DNA from 2 places in the Aneurinibacillus uraniidurans genome. Region 1 is predicted to be linked to the other one. Evidence: a T-box and tRNA genes for the amino acid it is inferred to sense, from the RefSeq annotation. Region 1 holds a T-box; the other holds one or more tRNA genes.

What was found. The T-box of region 1 lies ahead of leuS (leucine--tRNA ligase). A T-box ahead of a tRNA ligase gene usually reads a tRNA of that ligase, here a tRNA-Leu.
Region 2: it has a tRNA-Leu gene. The T-box ahead of leuS (leucine--tRNA ligase) is inferred to sense a tRNA for this amino acid. The anticodon was not compared.

The regions. Positions count from the first base shown of each region.
Region 1 covers NZ_CP116902.1:925,253-946,078, forward strand. The annotation lists gene lepB (signal peptidase I) at 1-101, shown strand, start outside; gene PO771_RS04610 (hypothetical protein) at 230-397, shown strand; gene PO771_RS04615 (alpha/beta hydrolase) at 469-1,191, opposite strand; gene pdhA (pyruvate dehydrogenase (acetyl-transferring) E1 component subunit alpha) at 1,389-2,429, shown strand; gene PO771_RS04625 (alpha-ketoacid dehydrogenase subunit beta) at 2,432-3,412, shown strand; gene PO771_RS04630 (dihydrolipoamide acetyltransferase family protein) at 3,453-4,775, shown strand; gene lpdA (dihydrolipoyl dehydrogenase) at 4,781-6,193, shown strand; gene PO771_RS04640 (methyl-accepting chemotaxis protein) at 6,613-7,473, opposite strand; gene PO771_RS04645 (nicotinate phosphoribosyltransferase) at 7,717-9,141, shown strand; gene PO771_RS04650 (S-layer homology domain-containing protein) at 9,255-10,610, shown strand; gene PO771_RS04655 (YqeG family HAD IIIA-type phosphatase) at 10,731-11,249, shown strand; gene yqeH (ribosome biogenesis GTPase YqeH) at 11,260-12,363, shown strand; gene aroE (shikimate dehydrogenase) at 12,426-13,283, shown strand; gene yhbY (ribosome assembly RNA-binding protein YhbY) at 13,303-13,596, shown strand; gene PO771_RS04675 (nicotinate-nucleotide adenylyltransferase) at 13,580-14,179, shown strand; gene yqeK (bis(5'-nucleosyl)-tetraphosphatase (symmetrical) YqeK) at 14,169-14,756, shown strand; gene rsfS (ribosome silencing factor) at 14,762-15,106, shown strand; gene PO771_RS04690 (class I SAM-dependent methyltransferase) at 15,087-15,869, shown strand; T-box leader at 15,915-16,148, shown strand; gene leuS (leucine--tRNA ligase) at 16,218-18,677, shown strand; gene PO771_RS04700 (ABC transporter substrate-binding protein) at 18,769-19,743, shown strand; gene comER (late competence protein ComER) at 19,775-20,611, opposite strand; gene PO771_RS04710 (DUF2533 family protein) at 20,720-20,826, opposite strand, start outside.
Region 2 covers NZ_CP116902.1:3,457,146-3,462,094, forward strand. The annotation lists gene PO771_RS17230 (CopG family ribbon-helix-helix protein) at 1-104, opposite strand, end outside; gene alr (alanine racemase) at 375-1,562, opposite strand; gene PO771_RS17240 (hypothetical protein) at 1,719-2,264, shown strand; tRNA gene PO771_RS17245 (tRNA-Leu) at 2,313-2,394, opposite strand; tRNA gene PO771_RS17250 (tRNA-Arg) at 2,398-2,474, opposite strand; tRNA gene PO771_RS17255 (tRNA-Gly) at 2,490-2,565, opposite strand; tRNA gene PO771_RS17260 (tRNA-Leu) at 2,571-2,653, opposite strand; tRNA gene PO771_RS17265 (tRNA-Lys) at 2,678-2,753, opposite strand; tRNA gene PO771_RS17270 (tRNA-Gln) at 2,763-2,837, opposite strand; tRNA gene PO771_RS17275 (tRNA-Tyr) at 2,845-2,929, opposite strand; tRNA gene PO771_RS17280 (tRNA-Thr) at 2,943-3,015, opposite strand; tRNA gene PO771_RS17285 (tRNA-Phe) at 3,019-3,094, opposite strand; tRNA gene PO771_RS17290 (tRNA-Asp) at 3,116-3,192, opposite strand; tRNA gene PO771_RS17295 (tRNA-Thr) at 3,220-3,295, opposite strand; tRNA gene PO771_RS17300 (tRNA-Val) at 3,371-3,443, opposite strand; tRNA gene PO771_RS17305 (tRNA-Glu) at 3,513-3,586, opposite strand; tRNA gene PO771_RS17310 (tRNA-Asn) at 3,588-3,663, opposite strand; rRNA gene PO771_RS17315 (23S ribosomal RNA) at 3,787-4,949, opposite strand, start outside.

The DNA.
Region 1 (20,826 bases):
TTGATTCGCATCTGTGGCCGACTCCGTTCGTAGATAAGAGCGCCATTTGCGGAAAAGCAGTTTTTCGTTTCTATCCATTCTCTGATATGAAAGTGATGTAGTCTCCCATACTTGTGTATTCTCCCGCTTTATTTTTATGTAAAAGCGGGAGATTTTTTTGTGTCTTTCTATTGTACTACTACAGAACATCTGTTATAATACAGAAAAAGAGCGATGGAGGGGAAAAAATATGGGATACGGATACCGACCACAGCGCGGTGTGACTCAGCCGGAAACAGAATCTTTTTCAACAATGTACGGACGAAACGTGTCCGTCAAACGTGATGGCAAAATGATGTTTATAAACCGCATTGTTGTGCAGGGGACATCCGCTATACCCGCCCGTTCGCTTCGCTAGTCCGTGTATAGTACGCAATTGAATTAACTAAGCTGCCTCCTCCACCAGGGATTTTTTATCCTGGTGGTTTTTTATTTTGGCACGCCAAAGAAAAAAGTAAGGGCATCAGGGAGTTCGCGCTGCCAGAATCCCCAGTCGTGTCCACCTGAGCGTTCCACGTACGTGACGGAAGCACCGCGTTCTTCGAGTAGCGCTTTCATCTCACGGTTCAGAGCAAGAAAGTCAGCTGTTCCATCCCAGACAGGTACGGCAGTTTCTTCTAGTCCGATAAGCATATAGATCATCAAAGAGCGAAGTTCCGGCTTACGTAACACACCTTTCATTACCTCTGGGTAGAACGCTCCAGACAGGGAGAGTACGTGAGAGAAAAGTTCTGGATGTTCAAGAGCCAAATCCAGGCTGACAGTACCGCCCAGCGAATCACCAGCGAGCACCCGCTGACTGACGGATACTTCCTGTTCAACGGCGGGCATAAGTTCTTCGATGAAAAAAGACTTGTACAAATGATTGCGTGAGCGATTTGTACCATATTCACTCGTGCGGTTCTCACGAGATACTGTAACAGCAGCTATTATGAATGGATACAGTTCACCGTTGAGAATCATTTCTTGTGCTACTGTTGCCCCCCGGCCAAAGTTGAGAAACTGCTCGCCATCCTGGGCATATACAATTGGATACGCTTGATCCGCATTGTATCCCGGTGGCAGATACAGCTTGTAGGAGCGTATTTCCCCTAGATAGTTGCTAGTAATTTCACGACGTAGGATGGTTCGCTTTCGTAAGTTTTCCTCCATAAATACAACGTCTCCTCTCGCAATGTATGCAAAATAATTGGACATGCTAACAATGAAGTGCTATACTCATCGCGAATTCAGAATACGTAAACTGTATTTGTTCTGTAACACGATGTGTTATAGTTGGTGTTTGTTCTATTACAGTAGTGTTAACCGAATTTTACTTAATTCATTTTTATAAAAAGGAGCTGTCATTGATGTTACAAATTCTTTCGCCTGAAGGCAAGATTACCGACACACAGCAACCTCAAGTCGATAATGCGACACTTCAAGAATTAATGCACAAAATGGTGTATACCCGAGTGTGGGACCAACGTGCAATCAGCCTGAATCGTCAGGGACGCCTGGGCTTTTATGCACCGGTTGCCGGACAAGAAGCGTGCATGATTGGGAGTCAGACTGCACTTGATAAGCAGGACTTTATTTTGCCAAGTTATCGAGATATTCCGCAAATTGTTTGGCATGGACTTCCACTGTACCAAGCATTTCTGTATTCACGCGGACACTTCCATGGCGGTCAAATCCCGGAAGATGTAAACGTTCTTATGCCACAAATTATCATTGCTGCCCAAATTACGCAGGCGATGGGTGTGGCCATGGCATTCAAACTGAAAAAAGAAAAACGAGTTGCGATCACATACATCGGGGATGGCGGTACATCACAAGGTGATTTCTACGAAGGTCTTAACTTCGCTGGTGTATACAAAGCGCCTGCTATCTTCTTTGTACAAAATAACCGATATGCGATTTCAACGCCATTCTCCAAGCAAACAGCCGCTGAATCCGTTGCGATCAAAGCACAGGCAGCTGGCATTAAAGGTGTGCAGGTAGATGGTATGGACGTACTTGCTGTCTATAATGCAGTGCGTGAAGCGCGTGAACGTGCGCTGGCAGGAGAAGGTCCGACACTCATTGAAGCACTCACATTCCGCTACGGCCCGCACACGATGGCCGGCGATGACCCGACGCGCTACCGTAAACAGGAAGAGATGACAGAGTGGGAACAGAAAGATCCACTTGTACGTTTCCGTTCATACTTAGAAAGCCAAAACCTCTGGTCCAAAGAGGATGAAGATAAAGTAATCGAGCAAGCAAAAGCTGAAATTGCCGATGCGATTAAAAAAGCAGACGCGCAGCCGAAGCAGAAGGTGACAGACCTCCTCGACATTATGTACGAAGAGAAAACACCACTCCTGCAAGAGCAATATGACGAGTACAAGCAGAAGGAGATGAAGTAGTCATGGCACAAATGACGATGATTCAAGCGATTACAGATGCGTTGCGTACTGAGATGAAAGCAGATCCGAATGTTCTTGTTTTCGGGGAAGACGTCGGTGTAAACGGCGGGGTATTCCGTGCGACAGAAGGATTGCAGCAAGAATTCGGTGAAGAGCGTGTCATGGATACACCGCTTGCTGAATCCGCAATCGGCGGTATGGCAGTCGGCCTGGGTCTGCAAGGATTCCGTCCGGTAGCCGAAATTCAATTCTTTGGTTTTGTATTTGAAGTATTTGATTCGGTTGCGTCTCAGGCAGCCCGTATGCGCTACCGTTCAGGCGGTAAGTACAACGCGCCGATTACATTCCGTGCTCCGTTTGGTGGCGGTGTAAAAACACCAGAACTGCACGCAGACAGCCTAGAAGGTTTGTTCTTGCAAACACCAGGTGTAAAAGTTGTTATTCCGTCTAATCCTTATGATGCAAAAGGACTTTTGATCTCCGCGATTCGCGACAATGACCCGGTTATTTTCCTTGAGCATATGAAGCTGTACCGTTCATTCCGTGGTGAAGTACCAGAAGGATCATACACAGTGCCGATCGGCAAGGCTAATGTTGTCAAAGAAGGAAAAGACGTTACGATCATCACATACGGTGCCATGGTTCAAACATCACTCAAAGCGGCAGAACAAATCGAAAAAGACCGCAATGTAAGTGTCGAAGTCATTGACCTGCGTACGATTAATCCGCTTGATGTAGAAACGATTATTGCATCTGTTGAAAAGACAAATCGTGCCATTGTGGTACAGGAAGCGCAGCGCCAGGCAGGCGTGGCGGCTGAAATTATCGCTCAAATTAATGAGCGTGCGATTTTGTCTCTTGAAGCACCAGTTCTGCGTGTAACAGCTCCAGATACTGTCTTCCCATTTGCAGCTGCAGAAGATGTATGGCTTCCAGACCCGACTCGCGTAATCGAAGCCATTAACAAAGTGCTTGATTTCTAAACCTGAGTGATCGATACGAATATCCAAAGGAGGGTTCCGCATGGCGTTCCAGTTTAAAATGCCGGACATCGGTGAAGGCATTCATGAAGGCGAGATTGTAAAGTGGCACATTAAAGAAGGAGATCAGGTCGAAGAAGATCAGATCATCATGGAAGTGCAGAACGATAAGGCAGTCGTGGAAATTCCATCCCCGGTAAACGGGAAGGTTCTCGCTATTAAAGTAGAAGAAGGCACGGTAGCGGTTGTTGGTGATGTACTGGTTGAGTTTGACGCAGAGGGTGCACCAGCAGAAGAGGCACAACCACAAGCTGAACCAGCTGCTGCGGAAAAAGCAGAGCAGAAGACTGTGGAAAGTGCTCCAGCAGCACAGGCTCCTATTCAGCAAAATGCTGCACCTGTTGATGAATCCAAGCGTGTATTTGCCACTCCGGCTGTTCGCAAGCTAGCCCGTGAGCGCGGCATTAACATCCGTCAGGTAGCAGGAACCGGCAAAAACGGACGGATTACGCGTCAGGACGTAGAAGCATTCGCATCCGGTGGTGCACCGGTAGCACAGGCTGTACCAGTTACCGCTCCGCAAGCGGCACAGCAGGCAGAGAATGTGGTTCCTGCGGAAGCAAAAGCAGCGTCAGCAGCAGCTCCGGTTCAAACACCGGCAGGACTCGAAGAGCGCAAGCCGCTTAAAGGCATCCGCAAGGCCATTGCAAATGCTATGGTCAAATCGATGTACACCGCTCCGCACGTTACAATCATGGACGAAGTCGATGTAACGAAGCTGGTTGACATGCGTACACGCTTCAAACCACTGGCGGCTCAAAAAGAAGTGAAATTAACATACCTTCCGTTTGTCGTTAAAGCAGCGATTGCTGGTCTGCGCCAGTTCCCGGAACTGAATGCAAGCATTGATGAAGAGACAAACGAAGTGGTACTGAAAAAATACTACAACATCGGAATTGCAGCAGCGACAGATGAAGGTCTGCTCGTGCCAGTGATTAAGGATGCTGACCGCAAACCGCTGTGGAAAATTGCCGGGGAAATCTCCGAACTGGCGACAAAAGCACGCGAGCGTAAAGCATCTGCTGATGAGCTGAAAGGCAGCACATTCTCGATTACGAATATCGGTTCAGCAGGCGGCATGTTCTTTACTCCGGTTATTAACTATCCAGAAGTAGCAATTCTTGGTGTTGGCCGTATCGCGAAGAAACCGATTGTGAACGAAAATGATGAAATCGTAGCAGCTCCAGTACTTGCCCTCTCACTTAGCTTTGACCACCGCCTCATTGATGGGGAGTTGGCTCAGCTGTACATGAACTACATCAAGAACTTGCTGCAAAATCCTGAAATGCTTGTTATGGAGGTGTAGAATCCATGGTAGTAGGGGAATTTACGACAGAATTAGACGTTCTCGTCATCGGAGCAGGTCCAGGTGGGTATGTGGCAGCCATTCGCGCTGCCCAGCTCGGTAAGAAAGTAGCCATCGTGGACAAGTCAGAGGTGGGTGGCGTCTGCCTAAATCGGGGATGTATCCCATCCAAGTCCTTGATCTCAGCGGCACACCGCTTCGAGCAGGCAAAAGACGGCCACGAAATCGGCATTAATGTCGGTGACGTAAGCGTTGATATGAAAAAGGTTCAGGAGTGGAAGCAAAGCGTTGTGAGCAAGCTGACAGGCGGTGTACGCTCCCTTCTGAAAGGAAACGGTGTGGAGATTATCGAAGGCGAAGCACTGTTTGTCAACGAAAACGAAGTGCGTGTGTTTCATGGCTATGACGTGAATCGCTATCATTTCAACCATTGCATCATCGCAACTGGCTCCCGCCCAATTGAAATTCCGGCGCTGCCGTTTAGCGACCGCATTCTGTCTTCGACGGAAGCTTTGACACTTGATCATATTCCAAATAAGCTGCTTGTTGTTGGTGGTGGCTATATTGGGATCGAGCTTGGCACTGTATTCGCGAAGTTAGGTGCACAAGTAACGGTGCTGGAAGGATCGGATGGCATCCTGCCAGGCTTTGAGAAAAACATGGTGCAGCTTGTGAAGAAAAAGCTGAAAAAACTGGGTGTAGAGATTCATACGAATGCTCTTGCAAGCAGCAGTGAAGTAACAGGCAATGGTGTCAAAGTTACAGCCAAAATCGGCGATAAAGAAGAAGCGTTTGAGGCGGATTACTGCCTCGTTACTGTTGGACGTCGCCCGAATACGGATGAACTTGGTCTGGAAGCAATCAGCATGAAAATGACTGATCGCGGCTTGATTGAGATCGATAAACAGTGCAAAACAAATGTGCCAAACGTATACGCTATCGGCGATATCGTAGCGGGACCTGCGCTCGCACATAAAGCGTCATATGAAGGCAAGGTAGCAGCAGAAGTAATTGCGGGGCTGCCAAGTGAAATCGATTATCTGGCGATTCCGGCGGTTGTTTTCTCTGATCCAGAGATGGCAAGCGTTGGCTTGACAGAAGATCAAGCAAAAGCGGAAGGCTACAACGTGAAAACAGGTCGTTTTTCTTTCGGTGCGAACGGTCGCGCCCTCAGTGTAAATGAAACAGACGGCTTTGTGAAAGTGGTAGCGGATGAAGCAGACGGCCGTGTACTCGGCGTACAGATCGTTGGACCAGAAGCATCTGACTTGATTGCCGAAGCAGGACTTGCGATTGAAATGGGTGCAACATTAGAAGACATTGCACTGACCATTCATGCGCATCCAACGCTTGCGGAAGTGACGATGGAAGCTGTAGAAGCGGCACTTGGACATGGGGTTCATTCCTTGTCAAAGTAACTCGGCGAGCGTGAATTCAATAAGCTGAAAATGGTAAGACGGAAGCTGCCCTAAAAGCCAGAACATGGCGAATGGGGCAGCTTCTTTTTGTAGAATCGACAACGTTTTGGGGATGAGGGAGCGGGATCGGGCGGGGCAACGGAACGCCTGTACGCGACCTCCCAGCGGAAGGGGCTGGACGGACGGGCCTTTGCCCACAATACTTCGAGGTACATACATCGTAGGCATCTTTTGTGGGCGAGTTCGTCTGGCACCTGGAGCGGACAGTCCAAACTTCTTCGTAAGCGTATCGAAGTGACGAGGTCCCGCCCGATCCCGACTCCTCCACCACACTTTGGAGAAAACCGCCCCCAAGAAAAGAAAGAGGCTGCCTTCAATCGCTGTGTTACAGCTTTTGAGACAGCCTCTTCCATTTATGATCATTGAGTCAGCGTTTCCGCTACCTCGCTTACTTTGCGTGAGTTTTCTTCGAGAGATGACATAGATGCGCTAATCTCCTGAGTAGCAGCAGCCTGTTGCTGAGCGAGTCCATCGAGGTTTTTGACTTCTTTGGCGATCTCTTCGATTGTGTTCGACATCTCCATTAAGTTCTTTGAGATTTCTTCCACATTCTCACGTGTACTTGAAGCAAGCTTACGTACTTCATCGGCTACTACGGCAAAGCCGCGACCGGCATCTCCGGCACGAGCTGCCTCGATCGCTGCGTTGAGTGCTAGCAGGTTTGTCTGATCGGCTACTTGCTTAATGAGATTGATTACTTTGCCGACGGTGCTGAGGGCGTTCTGTGCGTTTTGTGAATTGACGGCCAGTGCGCCAACAGCATCTGCCATGCTTGTTGCACCAGATGCGATTTCTTCCGTTGCAGTAGTCGTCTGTTCTGTTGTTTGCATTAATTCAGACGCCATCTTCTTCAGGATTTCTTGTTTATATGTAGGCATCGCAATTCCAAGTGCTCCGATGACTCGGCGGCTATCATCATAGATAGGCATTGTGTTGCCCGTATAGCCGAAATTAAAGGTGGACTCGTGTTCAGAGACGTTTTGATTAATTTTGCGTTTCTGGTCCATAGCCTGACGCATAACGGTATTCGCTGGTAGGGGAGAACCGACTTTGAAGCCAAATTTGATATGTTTTCCTTCCCAGTACCCTACAATTTTTTCTGTATCAGATACAATAAAAGTATTTTCCTGATTAAACATATCAAATAGATGAGAACATGCTTTTAAGAGAGCGCTAAAATCATCACAGCGGTGCTCATGTTCTTGAGTCGTCATAAACATTCACTCCTGTCCTGAAGGTAATTGTTAATCTTTTTCTTTTTTGTTTTAAACTATATCTTCTTAATGATAGAACAAAAGTCTGTATTTGCAAATAGTTAAAAGAGCACAGATGATGAGGATAGCAGGAGAGAATACGGCTGCATATATTCCATAAATTTCGATTAGGGTGCATACTAATAAGAAATGATTTTGTCGGAGAGAGACCTTATTCCGAGCGATAATCAGAAGGGAGGTTCACAGAAAATGAACCAGACAATGAGCACAGATTTGTATCAGATTAATATGATGTACGCGTACTACAAGCGGGGAATGGAAAATACTCGGGTTGTATTTGATATGTTTTTTCGGAAGCCACCGTGCGGCAATGGGTACGCACTGTTTGCAGGTCTTGAGCAGGCGCTTCATTTTATTGAGAATATAAAATTTACCGAAGAGGACCTGAGTTATTTTCGCAGTCTATATCCGTATGAAGAAGCGTTTCTTGAACGACTGGCCAATATGAAATTTACAGGAAATATCGCGGCTGTGCGAGAAGGAACGGTGGTATTTGCTGGTGAGCCGCTTGTTCGGGTAGAGGCCCCTGTGATGGAAGCACAGCTGATCGAGACAGCGCTGCTTGCGATGATTAATCATCAGACATTAATTGCGACAAAAGCAGCGCGTATTGTGCGGGCGGCTGGTAACGATCCGGTACTGGAATTTGGACTGCGCCGAGCTCAAGGGACGGAGGCGGGCTATTATGGCGCACGTGCCGCGTATATTGGTGGGGTCGCAGCTACTTCGAACATCATGGCAGGACGTGATTTTGGGATTCCGGTCAAGGGAACGCATGCGCACAGCTTTGTGCAGCTGTTTGAAGATGAGCAAGAAGCGTTCCGTGCATATAATGAAGCATTCCCGGATGAGACGACGCTATTAGTTGATACATACGATGTGCTCGGTGTTGGTGTGCCACATGCGATTGAAGTAGGGCTGGAATTACAGAAGCAAGGTAAGAAGCTTGTCGGCATTCGTATCGACTCGGGTGATCTGGCGTATTTATCGAAGAAAGCACGCAAGCAGCTGGATGAGGCAGGATTGACCGATGTTGCGATTGTGGCTTCAAGCGATCTGGATGAGATGCTCATTCGCGATCTAAAGACACAGGGAGCTAAAATTGATGTATGGGCAGTTGGTACGAATCTGATCGTGGCACAGGGGTGTCCGGCGCTTGGTGGCGTGTACAAGCTTGCCGCTATCCAGGAGAACGGAGAATGGAAGCCGTGTCTAAAAATATCGGAGAACCCGGCCAAAATCACAACACCTGGCTATAAGCGGCTGGTGCGCTTTTATGATGAGCAGAGTGGACAGGCGCTTGGTGATTTGGTGGCATTTGCAGAGGAAGAGATTCCGAGTGACATGATCACCTTGTTTGATCCGCTATTTCCACATAAACGAAAAACCATTCGGAGATATCGAATGGAGGAGCTGCTTGTACCAGTTATAGAGAATGGTCAGCGTATCGGAAAGCCAGTTTCGCTTGAAGAAAGCCGGGTGCATGCGAGGGAACAGCTGGCTCATTTCTCAGATGAAGTGAAGCGCCTTGTCAATCCACACGGCTATCATGTAGATTTAAGCCAGAAGCTGTGGGATAGCAAGCAGGAGTTGCTACAACGTTCACGTCTATAGAGGAATCCATGTATTCTCTTCCTCATCTTTTTTCTCCATACTATGAAACTTTTTCCACACTTTTCTCGTATGTAAGTAATGAAGAGATTACATATATGCGAGGAGAGGTAAATATGAAAAAACGTAATGCTGCAGCTGGTTTGCTTAGTTTGTCTATGCTGTTCGGGGGTTCAGCAGTTAGTGTGTTTGCAGCTGAACCTGCACCTGTGTTGTCTTCGCAGGCGCAAAATATGACACGCGGTGAGTTTTTGCTCATGCTGGATAAAATGGTTAGTCTGCCTGATACAGCAGTACACAGCCAGTATAAAGATGTTCCGGCGGGAAGTGCCTTGTCGAAAGTGATCGATAAGATGCGAGCGAATGGCGTTGTTGCTGGAAATAGCGCACAAATAAACCCGAACCAGCCGATTACCCAGATTGAGGCACTGGCGTTCGTTGGCCGTGCGCTTGGTATTCCGAATAAGGCCCTGCCAGGTAGTACAGTAGATCTGCCGAAGTCACATTGGGCATACGGTACGGCAACCTGGTTATCAGCAGCGGGGGCCAATATTGATTGGAAGCAAAGTGATCGTATCCTGACAACAGCGGAAGGGGACGCACTGCTTGCACAGCTTTTGAAAACATCGCCAGAAGCGAAACAAAAGCTTGAACAGTCTCAGAAGGCACAAGCAGCTGTGAAGTCGTTCAAAATGAATGGTACGATGACGATGCAAGTTAAGTTTGATGAACGTGCGCTTGCTTCTATGCCATCTGACGCTCGCAAACAAATGGATACATTGGATGAGCCACTCAAGATGAAGATTGCTGCGGCATTCTCGCTGCCGGATCACATTAAAATGGAAACAGAAATGAAGCTCCCGGCCATGCCAGGACTCGCTCCTGAGATGAAAATGGAGCAGTATATTATCGGCCATGATATGTACATGAAAGTGAACATGCCAGGTATGCCGGAGAACAAAGAAAATCCGTCTGGCTGGATGAAAGCGTCGAATGCGTTTCCAATGGATATGAAGGCAATGATGGAACAGCAAATGCAAGGTATTCCACCGGAGCTTGAAAAAAATACGTTCTACTCGATTACTAAAGACGGGCAGCTTAGCTATAAGACCCGTATTAATAGTTTGAAAGATCTGATGAGCATGGTTCAGGGCATGCAGGGTATGGGCGATATGAAAGCAATGTTTGATGAAGCGGACAAGATGGTTCAATCGATTTACTTGCAAGGTACAATGAAGCTTGATGAAAAAACACAAATGCCTGTTGTGAATAACAATCAAATCGTGATCAACTTCAAGCCACAACAAGATATGCCGCTTACCCAAATGATTATGACGCAAGATCTAACATATAGCGATTATAATGCGGATGTTAAGATTGAACTGCCAGCGGAAGCAAAAAATGCTCAGGTCGTTCCGATGATGGGCGAGAAAACAGCAACAGAATCTGGAACAAAATCTACAACAAAATAATATGTACGGGAGAGAAAGGCATGCGTAAGAAGCATGCCTTTCTTTTATAGGGGGAATATGGTATAGTAAATGCCGGATTTATGCGCATGATTATACGTAAAAACCAGATGGAGGGGTCGCATGATTACCTCGTTATTGATTCCGGATCTACACGTCGATTCGATTTATGACATTGATTTGGTGCAGCTAAAGCAGCGTGGTGTGAAAGGGATTATCACTGATCTGGACAATACGCTGATTGAATGGGATCGGCCTGAGGCAACCCCGGAGCTTATGGCATGGATCAAAGAGCTCAAGGAGCAAGGGTTCTCCGTTGTGATTGTGTCCAACAACAATGAGATTCGTGTATCTAAGGTTGCGGAGCCGCTCGGTGTTCCCTATATTCATCATGCGAAAAAACCGACAACGAACGCATTTCGTAAGGCAACGCGCGATATGGGACTGTCCGTGCAGGAAACAGTTGTCATCGGAGATCAGTTATTTACCGATGTGCTCGGCGGCAACCGCATGGGCCTATATACGATTCTCGTTGTACCGGTCTCGCAGACAGACGGCCTGATTACCCGTTTTAACCGCGGACTGGAACGAGCTGCATTGAGCTGGATGAGAAAACGCGGAAAAATTCCGTGGGAGGATTAGAATGAACAATATGGAACATGACATTTACTGTGCGGGATGCGGGGTCGAGATTCAGACGGAAGACCCGAAGAAGGTTGGCTATGCGCCGACTCAGGCACTGGAGAAAGAAACGATTATTTGCCAGCGCTGTTTCCGTATCAGACACTATAATGAAGCGTCTACTGTTACACTTGGTGACGATGAATTCGTGCGTATTCTGAATAGCATTGGTGATACGAAGTCCCTTGTGGTACAGGTAGTTGATATTTTTGATTTTAACGGAAGCTGGTTGCGTGGTCTGCAACGCTTCGTCGGCAATAATCCGATTTTGCTTGTTGGCAATAAGGTGGACTTGCTTCCGAAGAACGTCAATCGTAACCGTTTGATCAACTGGATGCGTAAGTCAGCGGCTGACCTTGGTTTGAAGCCGGTTGATGTCATTCTTGTGAGCGCACATAAGGGTGAGGGGATCGATCGTCTAGTAGCGGCGATGAATGAGTACCGTCGTGGACGTGATATTCATGTTGTCGGTGTAACGAATGTCGGTAAATCCTCGCTTATTAACCGATTACTGAAGCAGTTTGGGGAGTCTGAGCTTGATATTACAACATCGCAGTTCCCTGGAACAACGCTGGATGTAATTGAGATTCCACTTGATGAACGCTCATCCTTATATGATACACCGGGGATTGTGAATCGCGATCAAATTCTGCATCTGGTAGCGCCATCTGAGCTCAAGCTTCTTTTGCCAGATAAGCAGCTGAAGCCGAAGACGTATCAGTTGAATGATAAACAGACGCTATTTATTGGTGGCCTTGCACGGATTGACTTCGTGAAGGGAGAGCATCAGCCGTTTGTATTCTACGTTTCGAATCAGCTTACCATTCACCGTACGAAGCTGGAGAAGGCGGATGAGCTGTATGAGAAGCATTTAGGCGAGCTGCTTTCACCGCCAGGAAAAGAAATGGCAGAAAACATGCCGAAACTCGACCGTTTCACGTTTAAAGTGCCGGCAGGTAACCAGGATATTGTCATCTCCGGTCTCGGCTGGATTGCGCTGCATGGGAGCGGTGCGAATGTGGAAGTGCGTGTGCCAAAAGGTGTAGCGGTCAGCATCCGTCCATCGCTTATATAAACACGAGAGAGGTGCCCCTGCCGCTTGCTGTAGGGGCATTTTTGAAACGGAGGAGAGAGGGCATGAATAGCCAGACCGTCATAATGGGACTTCTTGGCCATCCCGTCAGTCATTCGCTGTCACCGTTGATGCACAATCGGGCATTCGATGTGCTCGGCTTGAATATGCGTTATGCGGCATTTGATGTAGAGCCTGCACGCATCGGGGAAGCTGTTGCGAGCATTCGAGCCCTTGGACTTCGTGGTGTGAATGTCACGATTCCGCATAAAGTAGGTGTGATGGAGCACCTTGATGAGATTGATGAAGAAGCGCGTTTTATTGGGGCGGTCAATACGATTGTAAATGAGAATGGGCGCCTTATTGGGTATAATACAGATGGAAGAGGGTATGTTCGCTCTCTTGTTGAAGAAACGGGAGTTGTACTGGCTGAACAGTCGGCTTTAATGCTTGGAGCAGGAGGAGCAGCACGCGGTGTGGCATTTGCTTTACTTGCATCTGGATTGCCTAAGCTTATCATTGCGAACCGAACGCGGGAAAAAGCAGATAGCCTAGTTCGTGATCTTGGACGTATCTATCCGCAAGCACAGTTGACTGCGATCTGTACGGAAGAAGTCGATGCTTGTGTAGCAGATGTAACATTGCTTATACAGACTACTTCAATTGGTATGCACCCGCATATCGACGTTAGTCCATTGGATGCGAAATATTTGCATGATGGACTGCTTGTCAGTGATCTGATTTACAATCCGCTCGATACGAAGCTATTGCGAGATGCGGCTTACGTAGGTGCACGTACGCATCGAGGGGTTGGAATGTTTATTTATCAGGGGGCGTTGAGCTTCGAGTACTGGACGAAGCAGCAAGCACCTGCCCAGGAGATGCGTGAGACTGTTATGGACGCACTTACGCATCGCAAATAACGGAAGGGGACTACTAAACGTGTTAACAGGCAAACAAAAACGGCATTTACGCGCATTGGCGCACCATCTTAACCCAATCTTTCAAGTGGGGAAGGGTGGCGTAAACGATAATTTGATCAAGCAAATTGATGAAACGCTAGAAGTGCGGGAGTTGATTAAAGTATCAATCCTGAACAACTGTGGAGAAGACAAACATGAAGTAGCAGAAGCGATTGCGGAAGGAAGCGGCGCGGAAGTTGTTCAAATCATTGGCAGTACAATTGTGCTGTACAAAGAATCGCAGGAACACAAAACGATTGAGCTTCCGAAATAAAAAACGGCGCATCGGTGTGTACGGTGGGACGTTTGATCCTGTGCATACCGTGCATCTGATTGTCGCAGAACGAGCACGTGATGCGCTCGCGCTCGACGAAATCTGGCTCATGCCAGCCCGCATTCCACCGCACAAGCAGGATAAAGTCATTACGGCCGACCGCCACCGGGTTGAGATGCTCAGGCGGGCTGTAGCGGGGAACCCGTTTTTTCAGATTAATACGGTTGAGCTTGATGTACAGGAGAGCATGCCATCGTATACGTATGATACGATGTGCAGACTGATAGCAGCCCATCAGGACGTGGATTTTTTCTTTATTATTGGTGGCGACATGGTGGAATACTTACCGAAGTGGCATCGAGTAGACGAGCTGCTTCGCATGGTGCAATTCGTGGCGTTAGCCCGTCCAGGGTATTCAATGAACACGCCGTATCGGGAGCGGTTGATTGAAGTGGATATGCCGCAGCTTGATGTCGCTTCCAGTCAGGTGCGCGATCTAATCCGGAGCGGACATTCCATCCGTTATCTTGTGCCGGAAGCGGTTAGACTATATATAGAGGAGAACGGGCTGTATGAATCGTGAACAATTGTTGGCGGCTGTCAAAGAACAGGTCACGAAGCATCGCTATGAGCATATCCTAGGCGTCGTAGAAACAGCGAAAAAGTTGGCTAAGCGCTATGATGCAGATAAGAAGAAGGCAGAACTCGCAGCGATTCTTCACGACTACTGCAAGTTCTGGCCGGAAGAAAAAATGAAGCAGATTATTGAGGACACTCCACATATTCCAGATGATTTGCTTGAGTACGATAAAGAGCTATGGCATGCTCATGTGGGAGCGGAAGTAGCCAGACGAGAGCTTGGCATTGAGGATGAAGAGATACTGGATGCCATTCGCTACCATACATCCGGTAGAGAAAATATGACACTACTGGAGCGAGTTGTATGTCTGGCGGATTATATCGAGCCGAATCGTCAGTTTCCCGGCGTGGATGAACTGCGGAAGTTGGCGAAGGAAGATCTGGACCGGGCGCTGGCACAGGCGCTTGGTGGCACGATCACGTTTCTTGTGAATCGGGAAAAGAAGATTTATCCGCTCACGGTACTTGCACGCAACTCGCTCGTAAAACCAAAAAAGAAGCAAGCCAAGGAGGACGCATAACGACCATGACAGAACTCGATATTGCCAAAATTGCCGCGCGTGCGGCAGACGATAAAAAAGCACAAAAGGTAATGCTCCTTGATATTCAAGGATTGTCAGTTATCGCTGACTATTTTGTAATTTGTCACGGGAATTCTGAGCCGCAAGTACAGGCGATTGTCGATAATATTAAAGACAGTGTGGAAGAAGCAGGAGCTACAATTAAAGGACGAGAAGGATATGATGATGCACGCTGGGTGTTGATGGATTTAGGGGACGTTGTCGTTCATGTGTTCCATCGCGATGAGCGTGAGTTCTACAATATTGAGCGCCTGTGGAAAGATGCCCGTGTTGTCGAATTCGAAGAATAACACCAGCTATCGTCGTCTTGCGGACGTGTACGACCATCTCATGGCAGATGCACCGTATGATCAGTGGATGCAGGTGGCGGTTGAAGTATGGCGTCATGCCGGAGTTCGTCCAGCTCGTGTGGCAGAGCTTGGTTGCGGCACAGGGTCATTGACCCGGTACTTATTGGAGCATGGCTTAGAAGTATGGGGTGTCGACTTATCAGCCGATATGTTACACGTCGCCAAGGAGAAAGTTGAACGGAGCCATCCGGATGCTCCTGTTCACTGGTTATGCCAGGACATCCGGGAGCTTACGCTTCGTTCGCAAGTAGATAGCGTGCTATGCTTTTGCGATACGCTGAACTATATTCCAGATGCGGATGGCATACAGCGTGTATTTGCCCATGTATACGAGGCGCTTGTACCGGGCGGCACGTTCCTGCTTGATGTACATACCCCATACAAAATTGCGGAAGTGTTTGGCAACGAGTCGTTTACCCATCAGGATGAGGAAGTAGCCTATATATGGGAGAGTACGTATGATCCAGAAGCAGAAGCGGTTGAGCATGACTTGACGCTATTTGTGCAGGAGCAGAACGGATTATATCGGCGGTTCCATGAACTGCATCGCCAGCAGGCGTATCATCTTGCTGATCTGACAGATTGGCTTGCAGCAGCAGGATTTGAACTGTTATCGATTACCGCTGATTTTACGAGACAGCCGGTGGAAGCAGACAGTGAACGGGCATTTTTTGCAGTGCGGAAGCCTGTCAGGGAAGATTAGTTGACAGTAGTAGAATATGTTGCATATAATCGTACATAATTGCACATACAGGTTAAGAAGAGGAATAGTAATGACGAGCAGACGTATGCAGAGAGTTAACGGATGGTGTGAGTTAACCGTCTGACGTAATGAACTCACCTCGGAGCCGACAGCGGGAATGATAGTAGCGCTGTCCGCGTGATCCACGTTATGGATTATAAGGTGAACGCTTGCATGCTTTAGTGTGCATATTGCGTTAACTAGGGTGGTACCGCGGGAAGTAGGCTTCTCGTCCCTGGGTTTTCCCGGGGATGGGAGGCTTTTTTTGTTGTATTTTTGAAGACGTAAGATGTTTAGGAGGGCAAGCAAATGTCAGCTTACAAGCCGCATGAGATTGAAGAGAAGTGGCAGCAGTACTGGAATGAAACAGGGGCCAACGTAACAAATGAAGACGATAGTAAACCAAAATTTTACTGCCTTGAGCAGTTTCCGTATCCGTCCGGTCGCCTGCATATGGGGCATGTGCGCGTATACTCGATTGGGGATGTTGTAGCTCGCTATAAGCGCATGAGTGGGTATCAGGTACTTCATCCAATGGGTTGGGATGCCTTCGGGATGCCAGCAGAGAACGCAGCCATTAAGCTTGGTGCACAACCGGCAAAGTGGACGTATGAAAACATTGATTTCATGCGTAATCAACAGAAAAAACTTGGTGTGAGCTATGACTGGGATCGCGAATTTGCGACCTGCTCACCGGATTACTATAAAATGACACAGCAGCTTTTCTTGCTGTTCTATGAACGCGGTCTTGCTTATCGCAAAAATGGTGCCGTAAACTGGTGCCCGAATGACCAGACTGTACTTGCGAATGAGCAAGTAGAAGAGGGCTGCTGCTGGCGCTGCGGCACGGAAGTGGTGAAGCTTGATCTTGAACAGTGGTATTTCAAGATTACAGATTACGCCGACCGTCTGCTTGAAGATCTGGATCAGCTGCAAGGCTGGCCGGATAAAGTTAAAACGATGCAGCGTAACTGGATCGGCAAGAGCACGGGGGCTGAAGTCACGTTTGAAGTGCCGGAAATTAATGAATTGTTGACGGTATTTACAACGCGTCCTGATACGCTGTACGGTGTTACATTCATGGTCCTTGCACCGGAGCATCCAGCTGTGCGCAAGTTAATTGCGGGTAAAGACAATGAGCAAGAAGTTACTGACTTCATTGAGCGTATTCGTAAAGAATCAGACATTACTCGTACAGCGGCCGATGCGCCGAAGGAAGGGATGTTCACAGGAGCGTACGCTCGTCATCCGCTGACTGGTAAAGATGTACCGATCTGGATTGCCAACTATGTCCTGATGGACTACGGTACAGGTGCAGTTATGGCTGTTCCGGCACATGATACACGTGACTTCTCATTTGCGCGTCAATATGACCTGCCGATTGTACGTGTTATCGCACCAGCTGGAGAAGATGTAGATGTGTCTGCTGAGATGGAAGAAGCATTCACCGAAGATAGTGTGCTCGTGCAGTCTGCAGAGTTTGATGGTATGCCAAACCGGGAAGCGCTTGTAAAAATTGCCGACAGTCTGAAAGAAAAAGGCATTGGCGGTTCTACCGTTTCATATCGCCTGCGTGACTGGCTTGTATCTCGTCAGCGCTACTGGGGGGCACCAATCCCGATTATTTACTGTGATACATGCGGCACCGTTCCAGTTCCAAAGGATCAACTGCCAGTTCTGCTTCCAGAAGATGTTGTGATCGACGGGGCAAGCAATCCGCTGGCTAAGTCAGAGGAATTCGTGAACACTACATGCCCGTGCTGCGGTGGTGCGGCACGCCGTGAAACAGACACGATGGATACGTTCATTGATTCGTCCTGGTATTATTTGCGGTTTACTGATTCGAAAAACGATGAGATTCCGTTTGAAGCGGCAAAAGCAAATAAATGGCTGCAGGTTGACGAATATATTGGCGGGATTGAGCATGCGATTCTGCACCTGCTGTACTCCCGTTTCTTCACGAAAGTACTGCATGATGCAGGCATGGTTAACTTTACCGAACCGTTCAAGAGCCTGCTGACGCAGGGCATGGTTCTTAGGGACGGCGCAAAAATGTCGAAATCCAAAGGCAACGTTGTGAGCCCGGATGAGATCATTCAGAAATATGGGGCGGATACGGGACGTCTATTCATCCTGTTCGCAGCTCCACCGGATCGTGACCTAGAGTGGAGCGATTCTGGTGTAGAAGGCAGCTTCCGTTTCTTAAACCGCGTCTGGCGGGTAGTAGAGACAAATGCAGAGCTTGTAGCGAGCCATCCAACTGTGAATATGTCTGACAGCGATGCAAAAGAATTAAATCGTACGCTGCATGCGACAATCAAAAAAGTAGGCGACGACATCGGTGAACGCCGTCAGTTCAACACAGCGATCAGCTCGATCATGGAGCTTGTTAATAAAATTTATGCGTATCCGGAAACAGCAGACCGCGGCATGTTCGCTCATGCGATTGAAACAACAATCAAGCTGCTTGCGCCGTTCGCACCGCACATCGCTGAAGAAATGTGGCGAATGATCGGACACGAAGACAGCGTGCATCATCAGGCATGGCCGACATTTGATGCATCGGCGCTTGTGCTTGACGAAATCGAGATCGTACTGCAAATCAACGGCAAAGTGCGCGACAAAATGATCATTCCGGCAAGCGCGACAAAACAGGACATGGAAGCGCTCGTGAATGAAAATGACAAAATCAAGGAATTGATTGCAGGTAAGACCGTGCGTAAGGTCATTGCGGTACCGGGCAAACTTGTTAATATTGTTGTTGGATAATGTGATAGTATTCCTCTAATCCTCCGTGCTATAATCTTGACAAGCATAAGGCTTACAAGACTTTAGTTGAGAGAGTTGGAGGAGAGGTAAGATGAGAAGAGCAGCAGTTGTATGCATTCTGTTTGTATTCGCGATGATGATGGCAGGATGTGGTCAGGGAAAGCAGGCGGCGAATAAGCAAGTGAAAGTGGGCATTACCCAACTTGCTGAGCATCCGGCGCTTGACTCGATTCGCAAAGGCATTGTTGACCAGCTGGCAGCGGAAGGATACAAAGATGGTTCGTCCATGAAGCTTGAATACATTAACGCGCAGAACGACATGAACAATGTCGCGGCAATTGCCGGGAAGATGGCAGCGGATCGTAAGGATATCATTATCCCGATTACGACGCCGTCCGCGCAGGCTGTTGTTAACCAAGCGAAAGACACACCGGTTGTGTTCTCGGCTGTTACCGACCCGGTAGCGGCAAAGATTGTCCCATCACTTAATAAGCCAAAGGCAAATGTGACGGGTACATCAGATGCGTCTCCGATGGATAAGCAGGTAGAACTGGTGAACGCTTTTGTTCCGAAACTGAAAAACCTCGGTGTCATCTATACGACGGGTGAAGTGAATTCATCTGTTCAAGTTGACATGATCGAGAATGCAGCAAAGGCAAAAGGCATTAATGTTGTGCGTGTCGGCGTAACGAATTCAAACGAGGTAAAACCGGGTGCAGAATCGCTGGCTGGTAAGGTGGATGCGATTCTCATTCCGGTCGATAATAACGTAGTGTCTTCGTTTGAATCGCTGTTGAAGGCGGCTAATGCTGCGAAAATTCCAGTGTTTGCGTCTGATAGCGACACAGTGAAGCGCGGTGCGGTTGCGACGTACGGTATTGACTATTACAAGCTGGGCAAGCAGACAGGTGTTATGGCTGCGCGCGTGCTGCGCGGTGAGAAGCCAGGAGACATTCCGGTGGAGACACTAAAAGATGTTCAGTTGATTGTGAATACGAAAGCGGCGCAAAGCTTCGGCCTGTCTATCCCTGAGCAACTTAAAAAGGGAGCACAGATCGTTAAATAATGTGCTACCCAAAAAATCCCCTCCACAGTAGTTAGTGGAGGGGATTTTTTTTGTCAGTAAACTGTTCCTGTACGTCACGTAAATCTGTGTGGAATTTGCGCTGGGTGGCCTGCACGAGATGATTGAATGTGTCTTTTGTTTCCTTATCCAGCACATTTAGACCGATGCCGGTCACACCGCCAGGTACACACACTTTGGCCTGTAAGGATGGCAACGAGTAGCGTCCGTCTTCGAGCAGACGACCCATGCCAATAACCATCGCCGTCATCATCTCAGTCGCCTGCTCCTCCAAAATTCCGGTTTCTTCTACGGCACAATCGATATAGCGCTGCATAAGAAAACTAAAAAAAGCAGGTCCGCAGCTTGTGATATCCGAAGAAATGCGCGTGTGTTCCTCCTCAATCTCAATCGGTGTACTGATTGCAGTGATTAGCTTCAGGAGGGTCATTCTGTCTGCTGGTGTCAGGCGAGAGCCGAATGTAACAAGGGAAGCTCCGGAATGTGCTGTGTTTGTAATGCTTGGAATAATACGAGCGATTTTAGCTGGGCTATACGCTTCTAATCGTTTAACACCGATTGAGCTCGTAATTGATAGAACCAGCTTTTGAGGAGTCAGGTATGCCCCAATTTCATCAAGGACAGTCCGGTATTCAAGAGGCTTAACGCAAAGAAAAATAATGTCTGCTTTCTGAGCTACATGAATGTTCGTTCCGGTATGCAGACCAGAATGTTTTTGCATGAGAACAGCGAGCTTCTGAGGAGAACGATTGGAAGCGATGATCTGATTGGGTGCTATAGCACCTGATTCAATAAAAGCCTCTAGCAACATGCCCCCCATGCTTCCAGTGCCAATAAAGCCGATATGCATCTGAATCCCTCCGGCTTTGTTTTTATTATTCGTAATACTGTATGGGAGCCAGGAGAGATTCAGTACACATATTTTTACTGATGTGATAAAATGTAAATAAATGGAATATTATTTACTTGCGCTTTCGATCATGTCCGCTGTAACAAATTTACGTGGCGGCAGATGGTGGCGCTGTGCCAGTTGATTGATTTGTTGAGTAACTTCGTTAATAGAAG
Region 2 (4,949 bases), 1.3 Mb from region 1:
CTACGATTCGATTTCTCTTTTTCCACTAAACCATCTACTTCCTGTAAAAGATGATCAGGTAAGCTAATCATGATACGCTTTGTGTCCATTTTCGACAAGACCATCGCACCTCCAACAACACTATACAACCGCTTAGCAGCACTTAAAATACCGCGTCTTGTTTTATTACCATTATGTCGTATGGCAGACAAAAATATACTGCAAACGGTGGAAATGCGGGAGATTTCGACTCCCTTAGTTACCATTCGAGCAATCACGGCAAATTCCTGCCATATCCCACTACTTTTTTGATAGTTAGATAGGAGTTTTCATTCTTACTGATTGTACCATGATTCCCTTGTGGTCACAACCGCACACTTCAGTGGATTAGCTGGCTATTGTTTACAAAAATCCGACAGTAACGGGTTCGACATCGCGATCCGTACCCCATTTTCGACATACACCCGTGGCACACGCCGACTCACCATGCATGTGACCTCGTAATTAATCGTAGTAAGCCAGTCAGCCATCTCATCGACTGTAATCTCTTCACTTCCCTGTCTTCCAATCAGTACGGCTTCATCGCCAACTGCTACACCTTCTATCCCCGTTACATCAACCATGAACTGGTCCATACATACTCTGCCAACAATCGGAGCCCGCTGTCCGTGAATTAGCACTTCCCCACGATTCGACAGCAGTCGGTTGTACCCGTCCGCATACCCAACCGGAACGGTCGCAATAACGGCCTCGTTCGTTGTAATATGAGTGGCACCATAGCTAATCTTCGTCCCCGCAGGCACATGCTTAACGTGGCTGAGACGTGCTTTCCACTGAAATACTGGATGCAGCTTCATGCCCGTTTTTTTCATATAAGAAGACGGGTACTGTCCGTATAAACTAATGCCCAGACGGATTATATGACGGCTTTTATCTGGATAGAACATCGTAGCTGCAGTATTGTTCGTATACAGAAGAGCCGGATGGATTCCTCCTGCTTCCAGACAGGCTACCAATTCCTCATAACGTCTCATCTGTTCCATTGTATAAGCCTGATTTTCTTCATCGGCTGTGGCGAAGTGTGTAAATACACCTTCTACTTCAATCCATTCACTCTGACAACGTGCGGCAAACGCAGAAAGCTCTCTTCCCTCACGAATTCCGATACGTCCCATGCCAGTATCAAGTTTAATATGAACACGTGCTTTTTTCCGTGCGGCTTCCGCTTGACGTATGATCTCCTCTAACAGCTCTATCTGGTATACAGTCATAGCAATATCATGCTGGAGCGCTAACGCAATACCCCGAGCCGGAAATGAACTAAGCACCAAAATCGGCGCGGTAATTCCCTTTATGCGCAGCTCAAGCGCTTCATCAAGGAGCGCAACCGCAAGCCATTCCGCTCCTTCACGTAGCGCTTTATTAGCTATCTGAAAAGCACCATGTCCATATCCATCCGCTTTTACAACAGCCATGATCTTCGTCTCGGCTGGGAGATGCTTCCGAAATGTTCGCATATTCTCCCCTACTGCATCAAGATCAATTTCTGCCCATACATCACGGTAAAAATACTGTTCATCCATTTTTATGATCCTTCTTTCTTTGTCTACAAGTAATTACATCACCTACTTTAAGTATATAAAAAACGAAACTGAGTGCATAGCCTATACCGCCTGTACCCGCCTTTACATATGATGAGATAGGTGAATTTCACGTCACGTATAAAAGGAGGTGCAAAAATGGCAGAGAGAAAAATCAGGACACATAAACACCACCCTTCTTCGGGTAGCCAGCGCTTAACTGACCTCGAGCAAAGTATAAGCCAGATGGAAAATCGCATGAATGAAACAAAGCAAAGCGTTGATAAAATCGAAGGCATGTTGAAAGAATTAAGTCATCCTAAAAAAAGAGCCGCCATTCATAAGCAGGCGGTTTCACGAACAGAACGTCAAAATCGTCCACGCCGATCATTATTTAGCCTATTTACTGGCAAACGTCAAGAAGAACCCCGCAAAAGTTCCTTACTTGCCAACCTTACCAGTGGTGGATTCAAAGCATCCGATCTGGCTACTATAGCTGAACTGCTACAAAATCCAGCCGTTCAATCATTCCTAAAAAGTAACAGTCCCACAAAAAGCAATACCCGTAAAAAAGGAACAAAGAAAAGAAGAAAAACAAAAGGAGATAATCTGATAACAAGTGCACTCGGAAACGTAGATATGGGCCAAATTATGAATCTACTCCAAAACCCAACAGTACAGGCAATGCTAAAAAACATGATGTAACAGAAAAAGCACGTATCCTTTTTTAAGGATACGTGCTTTTTGTATGAGTACCGATGGTCGGGGTCGAACCGACACTCCCGAAGGAACACGATTTTGAGTCGTGCGCGTCTGCCAATTCCGCCACATCGGCAAGTGGCGTGCCCGGAGAGACTCGAACTCCCAACCTTCTGATTCGTAGTCAGACACTCTATCCGATTGAGCTACGGGCACATTATTAAGATTAAATGGAGCGGACAACGAGACTCGAACTCGCGACCCCGACCTTGGCAAGGTCGTGCTCTACCAACTGAGCTATGTCCGCATGTATGGTGCGGGTGGAGGGACTTGAACCCCCACGCCGAAGCGCTAGATCCTAAGTCTAGTGCGTCTGCCAATTCCGCCACACCCGCATATTGTGTTCACCATGTTAAAAATGGTGAGCCATACTGGACTCGAACCAGTGACACCCTGATTAAAAGTCAGGTGCTCTACCAACTGAGCTAATGGCTCTCTATAAAGTGGCTGGGGTACCTGGATTCGAACCAGGGAGTGACGGAGTCAAAGTCCGTTGCCTTACCGCTTGGCTATACCCCAATAAAACTGGTGGAGGGGGACGGATTCGAACCGCCGAACCCACAGGGAGCGGATTTACAGTCCGCCGCGTTTAGCCACTTCGCTACCCCTCCATATTTAGATAAATGCCGGCGAAAGGACTTGAACCCTCAACCCCCTGATTACAAGTCAGGTGCTCTACCAGTTGAGCTACACCGGCATATGGTGGCTCGGGACGGAATCGAACCGCCGACACGAGGATTTTCAGTCCTCTGCTCTACCAACTGAGCTACCGAGCCATAAAACGATGTTTAAATAAATGGCGGAGCCGACGGGACTCGAACCCGCGACCTCCGGAGTGACAGTCCAGCGTGAACTCCAACTTCACCACGGCTCCGCATTACATAAATCGCTATTTTAAAAATGGTGCCGGCGAAAGGACTTGAACCCTCAACCCCCTGATTACAAGTCAGGTGCTCTACCAGTTGAGCTACACCGGCGACGTACAGGATGTACCGTTCTGCATTAGACACAGGGCGTGCCTGCTCTTAGCAGAACTTCCTTTAGAATAAGGATGGAGGATGACGGGATCGAACCGCCGACCCTCTGCTTGTAAGGCAGATGCTCTCCCAGCTGAGCTAATCCTCCGACGTACAAGGATGTACTAGGTTCTGCGTCGCGACAGGACGTCGCGACTTTAGCAGAACTTCCTTGAAATGACCCGTAGGGGATTCGAACCCCTGAATGCATGCGTGAAAGGCATGTGAGTTAAGCCGCTTCTCCAACGGGCCATGGCTCCGCAGGCCGGACTCGAACCAGCGACCGATCGGTTAACAGCCGATTGCTCTACCGACTGAGCTACTGCGGACCAATAGGATGTTGGTCGTTCTGCGTTGCGCACAGGACGTGCGCTGCCTTTAGCAGAACCTCCATCATCATTGAAAGTGTGTAACACCTTCAAAACTGAATCGAAACGAAACGCAAGTTTATATTGGTTAAGCCCTCGACCGATTAGTATTCGTCAGCTCCGTACATTGCTGCACTTCCACCTCGAACCTATCTACCTCATCATCTATAAGGGGTCTTACCAGCTTATGCTGTGGGAAATCTCATCTTGAGGGGGGCTTCACGCTTAGATGCTTTCAGCGCTTATCCCGTCCGCACATAGCTACCCAGCTGTGCTCCTGGCGGAACAACTGGTGCACCAGCGGTGCGTCCATCCCGGTCCTCTCGTACTAAGGACAGCTCCTCTCAAATTTCCTGCGCCCACGACAGATAGGGACCGAACTGTCTCACGACGTTCTGAACCCAGCTCGCGTACCGCTTTAATGGGCGAACAGCCCAACCCTTGGAACCTACTTCAGCTCCAGGATGCGATGAGCCGACATCGAGGTGCCAAACCTCCCCGTCGATGTGGACTCTTGGGGGAGATAAGCCTGTTATCCCCAGGGTAGCTTTTATCCGTTGAGCGATGGCCCTTCCATGCGGAACCACCGGATCACTAAGCCCGACTTTCGTCCCTGCTCGACTTGTAGGTCTCGCAGTCAAGCTCCCTTGTGCCTTTACACTCTGCGAATGATTTCCAACCATTCTGAGGGAACCTTTGGGCGCCTCCGTTACCTTTTAGGAGGCGACCGCCCCAGTCAAACTGCCCGCCTGACACGGTCCTTCATCCCGGTAAGGGATGCAAGTGAGAAGGCCAGCATTGTCAGGGTGGTATCCCAAGGACGCCTCCCCCGAACCTGACGGTCCGGATTCAACGGCTCCCACCTATCCTGTACAAACAATACCAGCATTCAATATCAGGCTGCAGTAAAGCTCCATGGGGTCTTTCCGTCTTGTCGCGGGTAACCTGCATCTTCACAGGTAGTATGATTTCACCGAGTCTCTTGCCGAGACAGTGCCCAAGTCGTTACGCCTTTCGTGCGGGTCGGAACTTACCCGACAAGGAATTTCGCTACCTTAGGACCGTTATAGTTACGGCCGCCGTTTACTGGGGCTTCGGTTCAAAGCTTCGCCTTGCGGCTAACCTTTCCCCTTAACCTTCCAGCACCGGGCAGGCGTCAGCCCCTATACTTCGCCTTGCGGCTTCGCAGAGACCTGTGTTTTTGCTAAACAGTCGCTTGGGCCTTTTCACTGCGGCCCCCTCGCGCT